2 linked regions of the Candidatus Puniceispirillum marinum IMCC1322 genome follow. Each later gene encodes a partner of the first gene's protein in a complex. Links are inferred from orthologs where the notes say so. Each region holds a gene or a part of one and is shown on either strand. Other genes may lie near its edges.

What was found.
Region 2: the proteins of trxB (region 1) and trxA are in contact, whole or in part, in a crystal structure (PDB 1F6M), measured with the Escherichia coli proteins. The link is inferred for Candidatus Puniceispirillum marinum IMCC1322 from one-to-one orthologs.

What each region holds. Positions count from the first base shown.
Region 1 is NC_014010.1:1,560,791-1,566,412, reverse strand. What follows is about bases 57-2,920. They hold trxB (thioredoxin-disulfide reductase), read left to right. Parts: upstream 57-948; coding sequence 949-1,893; downstream 1,894-2,920. Other genes in these bases: SAR116_RS07265 (MFS transporter), read right to left, coding at 1,890-2,920; SAR116_RS07275 (M23 family metallopeptidase), read right to left, coding at 57-800. Outside these bases: more of SAR116_RS07275, read right to left, coding at 1-56; more of SAR116_RS07265, read right to left, coding at 2,921-3,119; SAR116_RS13865 (cold-shock protein), read right to left, coding at 3,175-3,720; pyrF (orotidine-5'-phosphate decarboxylase), read right to left, coding at 3,886-4,785; SAR116_RS07250 (DUF2312 domain-containing protein), read right to left, coding at 4,806-5,057; SAR116_RS07245 (DUF1244 domain-containing protein), read right to left, coding at 5,075-5,380; manganese-binding transcriptional regulator MntR, read left to right, coding at 5,594-5,622.
Region 2 is NC_014010.1:1,378,766-1,381,452, reverse strand. It holds trxA (thioredoxin), read left to right. Parts: upstream 1-1,027; coding sequence 1,028-1,348; downstream 1,349-2,687. Other genes in the region: SAR116_RS06420 (bifunctional folylpolyglutamate synthase/dihydrofolate synthase), read right to left, coding at 1,414-2,687; addA (double-strand break repair helicase AddA), read left to right, coding at 1-1,002. UniProt on the Escherichia coli protein: Participates in various redox reactions through the reversible oxidation of its active center dithiol to a disulfide and catalyzes dithiol-disulfide exchange reactions.

The sequences.
Region 1 (5,622 bases):
CCTGCTATTAACGCCGCATCAATCCGGCGCCCCTGCCAGTCAATTCGCCAATCCAAGTGGGGGCCAGTTGAACGACCTGTCGAGCCAAGCGTACCTATCACCCCCCCACGTTCAACTTTATCACCAACGCGTACAGCCATTTCATCTAAATGCAAAAAGGTTGAATTAACGCCAAGCCCATGATTCAAAATCACCGTCAGACCCGAAAAATATAGATCATAGGCAAGTGTAATTGTACCACTGGCAGGGGCATGGACAGGTGTGCCCAATGGCGCCGCGATATCAATGCCATAATGCGGTGCCCGGGGTTTGCCGTTTAAGATACGCTGACTGCCATAAACCCCAGAGATACGCCCCAGAACCGGCCAGTCAAGACCGCGCCAAAAATCCCCTGTTGGGGCTGGCACAACGCGCGCTTCGCGCACTTTTTTGGAATCAGCCCTGATCCGGTCAAGCACCTCTTGCGGCGGTGTCACCATTGATTTTTGCAACCCGTCAATGCGCTGGATATTATAGTCGCGCTGGGCGGGTGACAGGATCGTGGTTGAGATTGAACCATTGCCATCCGTTATGCTGAGTGTAGTGTCATCATCAGAGTCACGGTGAAAACCAATGACAAATAAGCCATCATCAGCAACGGTGACAGGTGTGCCATCTAAGGTGACTTTATGATCTGGCGCGGTCCGCGCCATGATTAAATGCCCCTCAAGCGGATAACCCGAAATAACATCAGCGCCATTAATTACGAAAAAGGGGCTGGTCGATTGCGCATGCAGGGTGGTGGCACCTGTTGCTGACATAACAAGAGCAAAAAATAGGGTCAGAAGACGATAACAATTACGAATTGATCTTGGATAAATCATTGAGCAAGGCTAGCATGTAAAACCGAAAATAACACCCCGTCAGGGCTTATCATCATCCTTATTTTCTGTCGAAAAGAGAAGTTACATGTCTGCATCATCATCTACCCATGAACATGTTGTTATTATTGGCGCTGGCGCTGCGGGCCTTAGTGCCGGGATATATACGGCACGCGCCAATCTTTCACCTGTGATTATCGCTGGATTACAACCCGGTGGGCAGATGACAATTACCACCGATGTAGAAAACTATCCGGGTTTTGCCGATGTTATTCAGGGACCATGGTTGATGACCGAAATGCAGACCCAGGCCGAAAATGTGGGGGCACGGGTGATCTATGATCTTGTGACGACCATCGATGCCAGCACACGTCCGTTTCGTATAAGTTTGGATTCAGGCGCATCAATGACCGCCGATGTGGTGATTCTGGCAACCGGTGCGCAGGCACGCTGGCTGGGTATTGACTCCGAGCAAACCTTTAATGGCCGCGGCGTATCAGCCTGTGCCACCTGTGATGGGTTCTTTTATAAAGGACGTGACGTCGCTGTTATTGGCGGCGGTAATACGGCGGTTGAGGAAGCACTGTATCTAGCGAATATCTGTAATAAGGTCACACTAGTACATCGCCGCGATAGTTTGCGCGCTGAACAGATCATGCAGGACCGCCTTTTTAAAAAGGACAATATCAGCGTTGAATGGAATCGTGAAGTTGCCGAAGTTCTGGGAGATGATGGCGGCGTAACGGGTGTCCGTTTGGCCTCAACAACTGGCGAAGCTGATAAAGAAATTGCTGTCCATGGTATGTTTGTTGCTATCGGACATGATCCAGCAACAGCCGCTTTTAAAGAGGCGGTCGAGCTTGATGATGAAGGCTATATCATTGCGGAAAAGGGCGGCACACGCACATCTGTAGATGGTATCTTTGCCGCCGGTGATTGTGTCGATAAAATTTACCGGCAAGCTGTAACCGCGGCAGGTATGGGATGTATGGCCGCGCTTGATGCTGAACGCTGGCTTGGCGAGCAAAGCTAGCCAGCGGCAAAAGCAGGTGCTTTGGAAACTGGCTCACGGATCAGCCAGTTTATAATAAAGGCAAAGACAGCAAAGCCGACATTCAGCCACCACATGGCTTCATAATTACCATAGGCATCATACCAGAGGCCACCAACCCACGCGCCGACAAATGAGCCGATCTGGTGAGAGAGAAAAACAACGCCATAGAGCATACTCAAATATTTGGGGCCAAAGAAAACCACAATCAGGCCACTAGTCAGGGGTATTGTGCCTAGCCATAAAAGCCCCATGGCCGCGCCAAAGAGCAATACCGAGACTGGCGTGACAGGCGTCAAGATAAAGGCAGCTATGGCAAGACCGCGCAATAAATAGACACTTGCCAGCACGTTTTTCTTGGATGTTATGCCGCCAAGCCAGCCACAAATGAAGGCACCCACTATATTGAATAAACCAATCAGCGCCAGCGCCCAACCAGCCACCTCAAGACCAATTCCAGCATCAGCAAGGTAGGTTGGTAAATGTGTGGTGATGAAAACTAATTGAAGCCCACAAACAAAAAAGCCAGTGGTCAGCAGGATATAGTCACGGCTAGAAACCGCACTTCGCAATGCACTGGTGGCCGTCAAATGTGCAATATCTGAAACGCTAGCTTTGCTTTGGTCTGACTGGCCATCGCCGCGCAAGCCAAGTGACATGGCAACCATTGAAGCCATGATCACGGATAAAATGATAAGCGCTGTTTGCCATCCATAGTTTGACATCAATTCCTGGGTGAAGGGGACAAGCGCAAATTGGCCAAAGGAGCCAAAGCTGGTGACGAGGCCAAGCGCTAATGACCGTTTTTCCGGTGGAGCGGCGCGGGCAACCGCGCCAACAGCGATCGAAATGCCAGCGCTACCCAATCCCATGCCAATGAAAATCTGGCCAATAAGCACGCCCGCTTCGGTCACATATAATGCCATTGATAGCAGGCCGATGGCATAGAGCAAAGCACCACATGCCGCCACACGCCAGGCTCCATACCTATCCGCAACAGCGCCAAAGAATGGTGATGATATGCCCCACACAATATTCTGGCAGGCAATGGCAAGCGAGAAAAACTGCAAGCCGCCGCCAAGTTCGCTTGAGACAGGCAGGACAAAAAGACCAAAGACCTGGCGAATTCCCAGCGTTGCGGAAACCATCGCCGATCCGGCCAGCAGGATTATGATCCATGCGCTAGGCTTAGAAAATAGTGACATCATACGCCTCCGGCCTTAAGAGCCAGTAACGTTGGCCTTTAGCTGGAGTAACAGAGTTTTATTCGTTGAGCAACCGAACGGCCTGAACCTGAGGGCCGCGACCAGAATCGTCAACTTTCACCAGTAGCTTCTGTCCTTGCAGAAGTGAGTGGAAACCGCAATCGCTAAGCACACGGGAATGGACGAAAACATCATCGTCAATATTCTCGGCCGTGACAAAGCCATAGCCACGAACATCATTGAAAAATTTGACCACAGCGCGCACTTCATCATCTGCAGGTGCTGACGCCATTGGCGGTGCCGGACTAACTGGCCGTTCAACAGTCAGCAAATCCTGAATGACTTTTCCATGTTCGTTTTCTGTGAGAGACACGCTCACCCGATCGCCAGTCAAAAGCCGTATCAAACCAAATCGATCAAGTGTTGATCGGTGCAGAAAGATTTCGGTATCGTCAATCTTAACGAAACCATAGCCTTTGCGTTCATTGTACCAGACTAGCTCACCCTCTTTTATTTCACGCAATGGTGCGCTGGGAGCCAGAGCCTCACCATTTTCGGAATTTTCAATTTCTGACGACTTTACAGACTTAGTATCTTTTGCCATAGGTTTCACCCACAATATTCAACATTAATCTGCTCTATGACCACATAAAACAATTCATATATTTTGTTGCTTTTTAATGACCTTATACAAGCATCATAAATGATAATTATGGGGTGTTTGGTTCACGTTTGCGTGAGCGAGGTAAAGAAATCGTTTCTTTTTTGGTTAAATGCTGTTGAGCAGATGTTTATCCGCGTCAATTTTAGCCAAAATGGCGTTATGCCATACATCAATGGATGTAGCGTCGCGCGCCGATTCGGGGAATATCAGCCCGCGGGTGCTATTGATCAAACCACCTTGCCAGTGATCTTGGCTTCGCACCAGACCAGCTAGCGCTTTCTCGGCACCGGCGCCTTGCGCCCCAAAGCCGGGAACCAGAAAAGGTGTGTTTGGTAAAGTGTCTCGCAATGCGTTGGCTTCGGCAGGCCAAGTTGCCCCAGCGACAATACCGATTGATGACCAGCCGGATGTGCCAATTCGGGTGCTTGCAATTGGCGCTAGCATATTGGCAAGATGCATATAGAGAGGCTTATCATCAACCATGCGATCCTGAAGATCGCCCGCCCCCGGATTGCTTGTCCGGTTTAAGATGAACAAGCCGCTATGGGTAGCGTCAGCCTGATTGATGAATGGTTCAAGTGTATCAATGCCAAGCCAAGGATTGATGGTCAGAGCATCGGATGGAAACAGGGCGTCATGTCCGATCCATGCTTTGGCATAGGCGGTTGATGTACTGCCTATATCGCCGCGTTTGGCATCCATGATAACAAGCAGACCGGCATCAATCGCCGCATGACCAAGATCTTGCAGAATCTGCATGCCTTTTGGCCCCTGCATTTCAAAAAAAGCAGCTTGCGGTTTGATAGCTGGCACACGGCCTGTTGCCGCCTTTACACAGGCATCGCAGAAATTCGCAATAGTAGATAGAGCTTCGTCGCTTCCAGCTTCGGCGGCGGCATTGCCAAATAGCGCAGGTATCATCGTTACATGCGGATCAATGCCCATGCATAGCGGTGTTTGTGTCTGTCTGTTTGCCTCGGCAAGGCGATCGCCAAATTTATCCATCGCAGCGATCACCCCATGCGCTAGCGCAAGCCAAGTGCGTCACGATAGGTGTCGAGAAGCGCATCCTGCTCACTAAGTAGGTCGCGATCCATGGCCCGCATGCGCACAATCTGCCGCATGATTTTTGGTTCAAATCCGGTGGCTTTCGCTTCGGCATAGACATCTTTGATATCCGCCATAAGGGCACGTTTTTCTTCTTCCAGACGTTCAATACGCTCAATAAACTGGGTGAGCTGTTCGGCGCCCGCACCGGTGCCGGGGATTACAGACATGGGTTTGCTGACATGGATCAGTCCTTCTTTTCATGGTCATGGGATTGTTTCATTTTTGCCAGTTGATCAGGGCTGGCCTCGGTTTGGTAGGTGGCTTTCCATGTGGCGTAATCCATCCCGTAAATTAATTTTCGGGCTTCAGGATCGCTAAGGGTTATGCCATCGGCTTCGGCGGCTTCGCGATACCAGCGCGACATGCAGTTCCGACAGAACCCAGCCAGATTCATCATATCGATATTCTGGACATCGGTTCGATCCTGCAAATGCGCGACAAGGCGACGAAATGCTGCCGCTTCTAATTCAGTTTGGGTGGCCTTATCCATAGCTGTCTTTCATCGAGGTTTGTTAGACACACTGTCATGATCTGAGGGCGTCTATTTGATGTATGTCGCCATCCTATATAAGCCTAGAAAGCGGCGCAAGCTCGTTGGCTGAATAATCGATTATCTTAAAAATTATAAAAGGCTTCAACAAATTTTGGTGTGGCTAAATTGTGAGGAATGTTTTAACTTTCGCCATGGAGGATTTGGTTTCCCATGACGCATGAAGATGACCAAAATGATGT
Region 2 (2,687 bases), 180 kb from region 1 along the record:
TGGGAAGCTGGCAGTCATTTGCGGCCACCATTTCTTGAAACGGCGCGTCAGAAAGCAAGCGACCTGCGTGCCGAAGAAGATAACCGCCTCCTTTATGTGGCATTAACGCGAGCCCGTGATGGGTTGGTAATAGGCGGCTGGGAAAAACGCAATTCGCGCTGGCTTGAAAACAGTCCCTACAGCCGGATAAAGGCATATTTTACAGAACATAAAGACGTTGTCGAAGACGTGGATGGCGTGTTGCGTCATATCGCCAAGACTGTTTCAGAGGCTGATTCTGTTTTCCCTTCAATGCCTGATGATGACGCAGCTATGCGCGTTCCAGATATAGCCAGTGAACCGGCTGACACAAGCTGGCTTCATCATCCTGCACCCGATTTACCACCTGATGCTCGTCCGTTGCGACCATCAGAGCCTGCCAATCTTTATGCGCCGCATCCATTGGGATTTGGCGTAACAGATAGCCGAACACAAGCTATGGCATTGACCCGGGGACGTCTGGCGCACCGTCTATTTGAGATGTTGCCGACAGTACCTCAGGATCAGCGCAACACTGTTGCAGATCGCATGATTGCAACGGTTGATATGCTATCGCCTGCTCAGGGTGCGCAGCTTAAAAATGAGGTTTTCACAATTTTGAATGATCCACGCTTTGGCAATTTGTTTACCCCTGATGCGCTTGCCGAAGTACCAGTGACTGGTATGGTGCGTGATCGCGGTGTGTCTGGACAGATTGATCGCCTGTTTGTCGGTGATGACAGCGTCATTATTGCAGATTTCAAAACCGGTATTGCGAATGAAGATTCCCCTCCCGAAACATATCAACGCCAAATGGCACTTTATGCGGCTTTGATAGGAGAAATTTTTCCTAATAAGCCAATTGTGTGCTGGCTCATTTGGACGGAAACAGCTAGGCTTCAGGAAATAACAGCGTCAATGCGCGCTTTGGCGCTTGCGCGAATATTTGGTGACATTAAGACAGTTTATAACTCATTCACATAGCACGTTACACAGGTAGGAACACCCAATGGCGACAACAAAGACGACTGATAGTGATTTCTCGACGCAGGTTTTGCAATCTGACAAGCCGGTTCTTGTCGATTTCTGGGCAGAATGGTGTGGCCCATGCAAGGCGATTGGCCCGGCTCTTGAAGAAATTTCTGAAGATAAAGGTGACAGCCTTTCAATCGTCAAATTGAATATTGATGAAAACCCGCTTACCCCTCAGCAGTATAATGTGCGTGGTATTCCAACGTTGCTCATTTTTAAAGATGGCGCGGTCGTGGCCGAAAAAGTTGGCGCGTTACCTAAGTCACAATTGGAAAATTGGATTGAGCAGTCGATTTAACAATCACGCTTACACCCAAGAATAATAAATGTCTGGTCGTTTCCAGACAGATGAACGCTACTTGTTTAGACAGGTAGCGTTTTGTTTTCGTTTAGAATATGCCCGGCTAGATAAAGTGAACCACATATAATCACAGGGTGGTTGTTATCAGCGATTGTCAAGGCGTCCTGTATCGAGCGGGCAGGTGAAGCTGATAGCCCAATTGATGTTGCCGAGGCGGCAAGCTCACCGGCCGTTAATGAGGCAGGTTGACCCGGGATCGTCAAGGTCAGGACTTGTCCTGCAATTTTGCTTATGGGGGCTAGAAATTCAGCAGGATCACGTGTGTTCAACGCGCCGCAAATCACTGTCCATTGCCCATCATGAAGGTCGGGAAGCGCGGCCACCAGTGCCTGCGCCCCATGTGCATTATGTGCCCCATCCAGCCATATTGATTGGTCTGGCATAAGGGTTGTCAGATCACCTTTGTCCAGCTTCTGTATGCGGCCCGGCCATATGGCATTACCCAGGCCGGCAACAATTTTAACAGGTGCTAATTTGCGGCTTGTCCCAAGCGCATGGATAAGCGCCGTCGCGGCAAGGCTGGCATTATCAACCTGATGTTCACCAGCAAGGCCGGGTGTGGGCAAGGTTACCGCACCGTCATTCAGATCAGTGTTGCTATAGGTAATGGCAATGCGCCCATCTGCGGCCTTATACCCGTTAAAATCAATGCTGGCCGTAAAAAGCTTGGCGCCAATTTCCTCTGCATGCGCGTTCAGTTGCTGTGCAACAACGTTATCTTGTTGCGCACTGAAACAAGGCACGTTATGCCGCATGATACCGGCCTTTTGCGATGCAATGGTTGCCACATCATTGCCCAGAAAATGCTCATGATCACGGGCAATAGGCGTGATTATTGTGGCTAGCGGCCTATCCAGAACATTGGTCGAATCCAGAGTGCCGCCAAGTCCCGTTTCCAATAATAACAAATCTGCTTCACATTGTGAAAAGGCCAGCATCGCGGCGGCTGTGGTCACTTCAAAGAAGGTGACTTCATCAGTACCATTAATATTTTCAACCTCTTCAAGAAGGTCAGCCAATGCGCCATCGCTAATCAATGTCCCGGCTAACCGGATGCGCTCGTTAAACCGGCATAGGTGAGGCGAGCTATAGACATGAACGCGTAACCCGCACCCCTCGGCCATGGCGCGCATATGGGCAATGACGGATCCTTTGCCATTTGTACCTGACACATGAATTGTTGGAGGCAATGCATGATGTGGATTACCTAACCGGTTTAATAGCGCAAAGGTACGATCAAGCCCTAGATCAATAAGCTTGGGATGAAGCGCGGCAA